One region of the Luteimonas sp. 22616 genome, then DNA from elsewhere that is predicted to be linked to it. Evidence: predicted binding sites of a transcription regulator. Region 1 holds the regulator's gene; each other region holds the start of a gene.
The links. Region 1 encodes HrcA, which represses chaperone genes, less so after heat shock. Its sites were predicted from a motif close to TTNGCACTCNNNNNNNNNGAGTGCNAA; they were not measured.
Positions count from the first base shown of each region.

Region 2: rpoH (RNA polymerase sigma factor RpoH) is a predicted target of HrcA. The motif match lies at 1,417-1,443, and genes of this name have one in related genera.
Region 3: groES (co-chaperone GroES) is a predicted target of HrcA. The motif match lies at 1,249-1,275, and genes of this name have one in related genera.

Region 1 is NZ_JBQEMW010000001.1:1,115,232-1,118,507, forward strand. Features, by position in the region: gene grpE (nucleotide exchange factor GrpE) at 106-627, opposite strand; gene hrcA (heat-inducible transcriptional repressor HrcA) at 843-1,901, opposite strand; gene recN (DNA repair protein RecN) at 2,075-3,276, shown strand, end outside.
Region 2 is NZ_JBQEMW010000002.1:834,893-838,168, reverse strand. Features, by position in the region: gene ACTJIL_RS16055 (NAD(P)/FAD-dependent oxidoreductase) at 1-243, shown strand, start outside; gene rpoH (RNA polymerase sigma factor RpoH) at 528-1,406, opposite strand; gene ACTJIL_RS16045 (right-handed parallel beta-helix repeat-containing protein) at 1,827-3,017, shown strand; gene ACTJIL_RS16040 (glycosyltransferase family 4 protein) at 3,275-3,276, shown strand, end outside.
Region 3 is NZ_JBQEMW010000001.1:2,367,502-2,370,777, reverse strand. Features, by position in the region: gene ACTJIL_RS10910 (endonuclease) at 1-1,040, opposite strand, end outside; gene groES (co-chaperone GroES) at 1,333-1,620, shown strand; gene groL (chaperonin GroEL) at 1,765-3,276, shown strand, end outside.

The DNA.
Region 1 (3,276 bases):
TCTGGGGGCGGCCGGGCCGCCCATGAACGCTTATCTGGGGTCGCGGGCAGGCGGTTCAAGCGTTTTTCTTGAATGCCCGCGAACGCGCCCCCCGCCGGGCGCCGGTCAGTCTTCGCCCTTGGCCACGGCCACCAGCGCCGGGCGCAGCAGTTGCTCGTGGAGCATGAAGCCCTTCTGGAAGACCTGAGCGACCGCATGCGGCTCGATGCCATGGGCCTCGACCACGCTCATCGCCTGGTGGTGCGCCGGGTCGAAGGCATCGCCGGCCACGGGCGCGATCTCGACCAGGCCGTTGTTCCCCGCCACCCGCGACAACTCCCGCAGGATCAGGACCACGCCGTCGCGCAGCGGGTCGGCGTCCGGGGCATTGGCCAGCGCGGCCTCGAGGCTGTCGAACACCGGCAGCAGGTCGCCGAGCAGCTGCTTGTTGGCGAAGCGGCAGGCGTTGCGGACATCGCGCTCCATGCGCTTGCGCTGGTTTTCGATGTCCGCGCGCTCGACCAGGGACTGGGCACGGAGCTGTTCGAGCTCGGCCTTGAGCTGCTCGATCTGCGAATCCTGTTCGAGGGCGGCGGCATTGTCGGTGTCGGTGTCGGGCGTGGTGATGTCGTCGTGTTCTGGGTGCATGGTCATCGGGTCGGAGGAATGTCTCGGGAATGTCTCGGAACGGGAGTGGCCTGCGCCCTTCCACCAGCGCGGTCGACGGGCAGGTTCGACATGCGCGCTGATGTGTGGGCCGGGCTGCAAAAATCCAAGCCCGGGACAGCCTGGCGGCAGCCCCGGAAGGTGCACCCGGCCGGGAATGGCTGCCTGGGCGGCCGCCAAGGATACGGGGCCGGGCTTCAGCTGACGCGTTCGGCCATCGTCCGCGACAGTGCCTGGGCAGTCGCCTGGACGGTGGTGATGACGCGGTCGTAGTCCATCCGGGTGGGGCCGATGACGCCCAGCACGCCCAGCACCCTTCCGCCGCTCGCGTAGGGAGCCGCGATCAGGGTGCACTGCTCCATCGACGTGACCCCGGACTCCTCGCCGATGAACAGGCGCACGCCGTCGGCGCGCAGGCAGCCCTCCAGCACCTGCAGCAGCTCGCTCTTGCGCTGGAACGCCTCGAACAGCTCCCGCAGGCGCTCGACGTCGGCCAGCCCCTGGGTCCCGCCCATCAGCTTGGTCTGGCCGCTGACCAGCATGTCCTCGTCGTCGACCGGCTGCAGGGTGGCCTGAGCCAGCGCCACGGTGGCGGCCATGCGGCGGTCGACCTCGCGACGTTCGTCGTCGAGTTCGGCCACCAGCCGCTCGCGGATCTCGGCCAGGCCGAGGCCGGCGTAGTTCTGGTTGAGGTAGTTGGCGATCCACTCCAGCTCGCTGGCCGACAGCGGGCGCGGCACTTCCACGGCCCGGTTCTGGACCTCGCCGTCGGTGAACACCAGGATCGCCAGCACGCGGCGCTCGTCCAGGCGCACGAAGTCGATGTGGCGGAAGGCGAAGCGGTCGCGGCGCGGCACGGTGACCAGGCCGACGAAATGGGAGATGTCCGACAGTCGCGACGACGCGTCGCGCAGGACTTCCTGGGTGGACCCATGCGCGGCCAGGCCCTCGTGGATCAGCTGGATCTGGCGCTCCGCCGGGGGACGCCATTCGATCAGGCTGTCGACGAACACCCGCAGCCCGCGCGCGGTCGGCACGCGCCCGGCCGAGGTATGCGGCGCGGCCAACAGCCCGATCTCCTCGAGGTCGGACAGGATGTTGCGGATGGTCGCCGGGCTGACATCGAGCCCGGCATGGCGCGCCAGGGTCTGCGAGCCCACCGGCTGGCCGTCGCGGATGTAGCGGCCGATCAGCGCACGCAGTAATTGCCGCGTGCGCGGGTCGAGGGCGTCCTGGTTGTCGATCCTGCGCGTCATGCCCTTGGATATAAGCCCGGTCGGTGGCGGGCGCAAGCGGTCGCGATGAACGATCGGGCAAGTAGCAGCCCGGCCAATGCCGGTCGCATGCGGCGAGACGCAGGCCGTCTCTCATTGCCGCGGCGGCACGCCCCCTTGGCCATTCCCCCCACACCCCTGCACAATTCGCGCGCATGCTCACCCACCTCGCCATCCGCGATTTCGCCGTGGTCACGGCAGCCGAACTCGAGTTCGGCGCGGGCCTGACCGTCATTTCCGGCGAAACCGGCGCCGGCAAGTCCTTGCTGGTGGATGCGCTGGGCTTCCTGTCCGGGCAGCGCGCCGACAGCGGCATGGTCCGCCACGGCGCCGAACGCGCGGAACTGCACGCCGAGTTCGACCTCACGACCTCCGACGACGCCCGGCAATGGTTGCGGCAGGAGGAGTTCGACGATGGCGACGCCTGCCAGCTGCGCCGCACCCTGCGTGCCGACGGCGGCTCGCGTGCGTGGATCAACGGCCGGCCGGCCACCCTGTCGCAGCTCGCCGCGCTGGCGGAGCGGCTGGTCGAGATCCATGGCCAGCACGAACACCAGGCGCTCCTATCCCGGCCCAGCCAGCTGGCCCTGCTCGATGCCTGTGGCAGCCACGATGCGCTGCTGGCGGCCGTGGTCGACGCCGCCCACCGCTGGACCGCGCTGCTGCGCGAGCGCGAGACGCTCACGCGCGCCCGTGAAGGCCGCCCCGGCGACGTCACCGAACGTGGCGACTGGCTGGAACACCAACTCGCCGAACTCGACCGCGAGCCCATCGACCCGGCCTCGATCGCCGAACTCGACGCCGCGCATCGCCGCCAGGCCCATTCGACCGGGCTGATCACAACCTGCGAAGCCGCCCTCGCCCACCTCGACGGCGATGGCGCCATGGCGCTTCCGCGGCAGCTGCAGCAGCTGCGCGGCGAACTGGTGCGCGCGCAGGAGCACGAGCCGCGCCTGGCCGACGTGGACGCCATGCTCGATGTCGCCGCGATCCAGATCGACGAAGCCGGGCTGCTGCTCGAACGCATCCGCGCCGACCTCGACGTCGACCCGGCGCAGTTCGACGAACTCGAGCGCAGGCTCACCCGGTTGCACGAGCTGTCGCGCAAGCACCGGGTCGCGCCGGAAGGCCTGGCGGCGCAGCGCGATGCGCTGGCAGCCGAACTCGAATCGCTGCGCAACGCCGCCGTGCGCCTGCAGGCGCTGGACGGCGAGATCGCATCCGCGGCCGCCGACTGGGGCAAGGCGGCCGACGCCCTCGGCAAGGCGCGCGCGAAGGCCGGCAAAGCGCTGTCGAAAGCCACCACCGCGTTGATCGCCGAACTCGGCATGGGCGGCGGGCGTTTCGAGGTCGCGCT
Region 2 (3,276 bases), on a different contig from region 1:
AGGCTGGCCGCGCCGTTCCGCTACCGCGACTACGGCAACCTCGCCACCATCGGCCGCATGGCCGCGGTGGTGCACCTGGGCAAGCTGAAACTTTCCGGCGCGCTGGCGTGGTGGTTCTGGCTGACCGCGCACATCTTCTTCCTGATCGGCTTCCGCAACCGGCTGGTGGTGATGCTCAACTGGACCTGGGCGTACTGGAGCTACCAGCGCGCGGCGCGGATCATCCTGGGGCGGGATGCGTGAGTTGATCCGGAGGCGCGGTGCTCTTGCAGGAGCGGCTTCTCAGCCGCGCGCTTGATGTGACCCCTCCCCCCGCGAAGGCAGGGGGAGGCTGGGAGGGGGTGTCCACAGATCACGGTGCTGCCTGAAGGCACCCCTCCCCAGCCCTCCTCTGCCTTCGCAGGGGAGGGAGCAAAGGCATCGCGGCTTCCGTCGCTCCTGCAAAAGCAAACGGCCCGGTTGCCCGGGCCGTTTTCAATCATCAATCATCAATCACCAATCACCAATCACCAATCACCAATCACCGCCTAGGCGGCAAACAGCGCCTTCATCTTCTTCAGCGCATTGGCCTCGACCTGGCGGATGCGTTCGGCGGAGACGCCGTATTCGTCGGCCAGTTCCTGCAGGGTGATCTTGTTCTCGTCGTCCAGCCAGCGGCGCTTGATGATGTCGCGCGAGCGTTCGTCGAGGCGGCCCAGGCCTTCGCGCAGCAGCTGCAGCTGGTGGTCTTCGCTGTCCATGCGCTCGTATGCCTGCGAGGGATCTTCCTCGTTGGTCATCAGGTACGCGGCCGGCGACGGCGGGGCGTGATCGTCGTCCTCGTCGGCGGGCGCGTCGAAGCCGATGTCGCGGCCTGACAGGCGCGACTCCATCTCCAGCACTTCGCGCTCGGAGACGTTGAGGTCCTTGGCCACGGCGGTGACTTCGGCGGCATTCAACCAGCCCAGGCGCTTTTTGCTCTTGCGCAGGTTGAAGAACAGCTTGCGCTGCGCCTTGGTCGTGGCGACCTTGACGATGCGCCAGTTCTTGAGGATGTACTCGTGCATCTCGGCGCGGATCCAGTGCACGGCGAAACTCACCAGGCGCACGCCGACTTCCGGGTCGAAGCGCTTCACCGCCTTCATCAGGCCGATGTTGCCTTCCTGGATCAGGTCGCCGAGCGGCAGGCCGTAGCCGTTGTAGCCGCGGGCAACGTGCACGACGAAGCGCAGGTGCGAATGCACGAGTTCGCGCGCCGCATCGAGGTCTTCCTCGTTGCGGAAGCGGTGGGCCAACGCCTGTTCGTCCTCGACGGAGAGCACCGGGATCTGATGCACCGCGCCGATATAGGCATCCAGCGAGCCGAGCGCGCTAGGCACCGGCAGGTTGTTGGCGACGAGGGGATAGGAGAGCGTGGTTGCGGTCATGGGCGTCATTTTAGCAGTGTCCATATGTGACTGCTAAGTCACGGCGAAGTTCCCGAGTGTTCCATCCGTGGAATGGATGCCCGAAATCCCCGCCAACCCGCGGCGACGTTCAGGCGCCGGAAAACCATTCAGCTTGCCTGGGCCTGCGGTTCCGGAAGTCTACCGTTGAGGGCGCCTGCAGGCGCTCAATCAAGGGAGTCGATCATGCCTGAATCAACGCGCTGAATATTCACGTAAATGTATGCGTGCGGATGCACATTTCCGCCTATTTATCCTGAATTCCCGGGACCTGCCCGGTAAAGTGAAGTGAAGAGGATGTGAAGCCTCTTGCCGATGCCAAGCGTCCTTTGGGGCGCTTTTTGCTGAGTGCAGCCGGCATTTCCGAAGGAGCCCTGTTACCACCCGAACGCTGGGGACACCATGACCATTACAGAGCGCGCATCCGACGCGCATGAGACTTCACTGCCCCGCAGGAGCTTCCTGCGCAGTTCCATCCTCCTCGCCTTGCCCGTGGTCGCGACCGCCACGCCCGCCGCGGCGGCGCTCATGAGCTCGCCGTTGCCGGCCTCGGTGGTGGCGGCCTTCGTCCCGCCCACCCGCGCACGCGGCAGCACCGAGATCAACGTCCGCAACCGGGGCGCGTATGGCGACGGCGTCCGCGACGACACCACCGCAATCCAGAACGCCATCAACGCCCTCCCCGCGGGCGGCGGCACCATCTACCTTCCCGCGGGTACCTACCTGGTCGACCCCACCCGGCGGATCAACCTGCGCAGCAAGATGCACCTGCGCCTGGCGTCGGGCGCCGTGCTCAAGGCCAAGGCCAACTCCGCCGAACGGGCCTACGTGCTGATGGTGCACAAGGTCAGCGACGTGGAAATCTCCGGCGGCGAGATCGAAGGCGATCGCGACCGGCACCTGGGCACCACCGGCCAATGGGGCCACGGCATCATGGTGCGCGGCGCATCGCGGGTCACGATCCGCGACATCCTGATCCGCCAGTGCTGGGGCGACGGCATCTCGATCGCGGCCACGTCGGACCAGATCGCCAGCGTCGACGTCGCGATCTCCAACATCGCCTGCATCAACAACCGCCGCCAGGGCATGTCGCTGGGCCAGGCGCGCGGCGTCAGGGTGTACGACTCGGAGTTCAGCTACACATCGGGCATCACGCCCGGTTGCGGCATCGACATCGAATCGGACTTCACCAATCCCGGCGCGTCCGACACGCACATCGAGAACTGCGTGTTCCGGCACAACCAGGGCAACGGCATCCAGGTCTACAAGCGCAGCGTGAACACCAGGATCCTGCGCTGCACGATCGAGAACAACCAGGGCTATGGCGTGCTGACGATGGGCGCCAGGAATTGCCTCGTCCGGCTCAACCGGATCAACAGCAACGGCTTGATCGGCGTCGGGATCCGCGCCAGTAGCAACGGCTGCAACGTCAGCCAGAATCATTTCTACAACAATGCCAGGCGGTTCCGTTCCCGCGACCTGACGAAACTGTCGCCGCCGAGGGAGCGCACCGGGAACGTCCTGGACCGGCACACCGAAGTGGCGGCCAGCTATGACATCAACATCTGGACCAACTTCTACTACGACAAGTGAGCAGGCACGCGCCGCACCCGGCGCGTGTCCGCAGCCATGGCGGAAGTGTTCCAGCGATCGACTCCATGCCCCGCCGACCAGGCGGGGCTTTTTTGTGGCCGAAGGCAGCTCCGGGGCCGCGTGTCGACTCGTCGGCGCCGGTGGCCGATCCGGTCCGGGGACGCCGGACGAACCAACCTTCCGCTTTCGCACCGCGGACACTGCGCCACCGCTAACGTTTGCCCGCTCCGGCGCCCCACGTCGCAGGGAATCGATCGAT
Region 3 (3,276 bases), 1.3 Mb from region 1:
AGGATCGTCCAGGTGCTGTTGCTGCCGCTGTACGGGTAGACGGTGTGGCCGCGGATGGTCTGGTGCAGCGAGCAGCGCAGTTGCTGCGCGTTGGAGGTGTTGACGCGCGCGTAGTAGTCGTCGTCCCCGCCACCGCCGCCGCCATCGGCAACGTCGAAGCCGATCGATGCGCTGGTGCCCGGATGCGCGCCGCCGTCGTCGCTGATCCTCGCCGCGTCGATCGACAGCACGCAGTGTTCGCCGCCGTGCAGCGCGGTGCTGGTGGACAGGGTGAAGCTGCCGCCCGAGGCCGGGTATGACAGCGTCACGCTGCCGGACACATCGCAGGCCAGCGCGAACGCGCCGCTGGCCGCGCTCACCACTTCGTTGAACACCACCTGCAGGTCGCCCGCGGCCGGGAAGCCGGTGGCGCCGTCGGCGGGCGTCGTGGAGACGAGGATCGGCGCCGGGTTGCCGCCGCCGCTGAAGCTCTGGCCGGCGTTGCAGGCGCCGAAGCTGTGCGCCGACGAGCCGGCCCAGCTGAAGTCGTCGTAGCCACTGCCGTTGCCGCGCAGCTGCAGCGAGGTGCCGACCGGCGTGCTGCTGTTCTCGGCCACCGGCAGGCTGTCGCTGGTCAGGCCCGCGGCCGGGCCGTTGCCGGCTGTGACGCTGCCCTCGTAGCCGAGGAACTGCACCACCTGGCCGCCCGCATCGACCAGGGCGATGGCATCGTTGGCGCCGTTCTGCAGGCCGTCTCGCGGGTAGGCCACGGTGGCGATCCGCACGCTGCCGCCGCAGTTGGTGACGCTGCCGGTGGGAACCGCGGTGTTGCTGTAGACGCTGGCATTGCCCGGCGAACTGCCGCCGTTGTAGAGGTGAATCCGGTAGCCGGACAGGCTCTCGCCGTCGGTAGCGACCACCTCGATCCGCTCGCCGCTGTCGCTGCCGTCGTTGTCGTAGTGCAGCTCGTTGATGAAGACTGCGGCGTGGCCGCTGCCACAGGCCAGCAGCAGGCTGCCGGCGAGCAGGAGGTGGACGGGTCGGGCGACGGCAAGGGCCATGGCGAGGTTCCGGAAGGATGATCCGGGCATCGTGCCGGCGCCCGGCGGGGCGTCGCCATCCGGGGCGACCCTATGCGCGGCCGGGTTCGGCCGGGCGATTGCCGGAAATGGGACATGGAGGCGATTTCACCGCCGGCCCTTGAAAGCCCTGCCGGCCGCCCCATCTCAGCGGCATCCCGGTGACACCGGGTTTTGTTCGCCCGCGGTCTTGGCACTCCTTTCATGCGACTGCTAGAATCCGCGCCCGCTCCAGCGTTTTCCCCAAAACAATCAATCACTTGTGAGGATTTCAATGAATCTCAAGCCGCTCTATGACCGCGTGGTCATCAAGCCGATCGAAGCCGACGAAGTGACCGCCGGTGGCATCGTCATCCCCGACAACGCCAAGGAAAAGCCCACCAAGGGCGAAGTGGTTGCCGTGGGCGAAGGCAAGGCGCTGGACAACGGCCAGCTGCGCGCGCCCAAGGTCAAGGTCGGCGACAAGGTCATCTACGGCCAGTACTCGGGCAGCGCCTACAAGCTCGAAGGCGTCGAATACAAGATCGTGCGCGAAGACGACATCCTCGCGGTGCTGGGCTGATCGCGCCGCGGGAATGAGGGGCATGCAGGGAATGGGGAGCGACACGCCGTCGTTTCCGGCATTCCCGCCGCCGCCCCCGCTCCCGCAAGCCGTCGTTCCCCTCATTCCCCTTATTCCCATTCCCGTTCTTTGAGGTAACTCCAAATGTCCGCCAAGGAAATCCGTTTCGGTGAGGACGCGCGCGCAAAGATGGTGCGCGGCGTCAACGTGCTCGCCAATGCCGTCAAGGCCACCCTCGGCCCGAAGGGCCGCAACGTCGTGCTCGAGAAGAGCTACGGCGCCCCCACGATCACCAAGGACGGCGTGTCCGTCGCCAAGGAGATCGAGCTCGCCGACAAGTTCGAGAACATGGGCGCGCAGATGGTCAAGGAAGTCGCTTCCAAGACCTCCGACAACGCCGGTGACGGCACCACCACCGCCACCGTGCTGGCCCAGGCGCTGATCCGCGAAGGCGCCAAGGCGGTTGCCGCCGGCATGAACCCGATGGACCTCAAGCGCGGCATCGACCAGGCCGTCAAGGCCGCCGTCGTCGAGCTCAAGAACCTGTCCAAGCCCACCGCCGACGACAAGGCGATCGCCCAGGTCGGCACGATCTCGGCCAACTCGGACGAGTCGATCGGCACGATCATCGCCGACGCGATGAAGAAGGTCGGCAAGGAAGGCGTGATCACCGTTGAAGAAGGCTCGGGCCTGGACAACGAACTCGACGTCGTCGAGGGCATGCAGTTCGACCGCGGCTACCTGTCGCCGTACTTCATCAACAACCAGCAGTCGATGTCGGCCGAGCTGGACGACCCCTTCATCCTGCTGCACGACAAGAAGATCTCCAACGTCCGCGACCTGCTGCCCGTGCTCGAAGGCGTGGCCAAGAGCGGCAAGCCGCTGCTGATCGTCGCCGAGGAAGTCGAAGGCGAAGCGCTGGCGACCCTGGTGGTCAACACCATCCGCGGCATCGTCAAGGTCTGCGCCGTCAAGGCCCCGGGCTTCGGCGACCGTCGCAAGGCGATGCTTGAAGACATGGCGATCCTCACCGGCGGCACCGTGATCTCCGAGGAAGTGGGCCTCTCGCTCGAGAAGGCCACGATCAAGGACCTCGGCCGCGCGAAGAAGATCCAGGTCACCAAGGAAAACACCACGATCATCGACGGCGCCGGCGAGACCGGTGGCATCGAAGGCCGCATCAAGCAGATCAAGGCGCAGATCGAAGAGACCTCTTCGGACTACGACCGCGAGAAGCTGCAGGAACGCGTGGCCAAGCTGGCCGGCGGCGTTGCGGTGATCAAGGTCGGCGCCTCGACCGAGATCGAAATGAAGGAAAAGAAGGCCCGCGTCGAAGACGCCCTGCACGCCACGCGCGCAGCGGTGGAAGAAGGCGTGGTCCCGGGCGGCGGCGTGGCCCTGGTGCGCGCGCTGCAGGCTATCGGTGAGCTCAAGGGCATCAACGAAGACCAGAACCACGGCATCGTGATCGCCCTGCGCGCGATGGAAGCGCCGCTGCGCGAGATCGTCGCCAACTGCGGCGAAGAGCCGTCGGTCGTGCTCAACAAGGTCAAGGACGGCAAGGGCAACTACGGCTACAACGCCGCGACCGGCGAGTACGGCGACATGATCGCGTTCGGCATCCTGGACCCGACCAAGGTCACCCGTTCGGCGCTG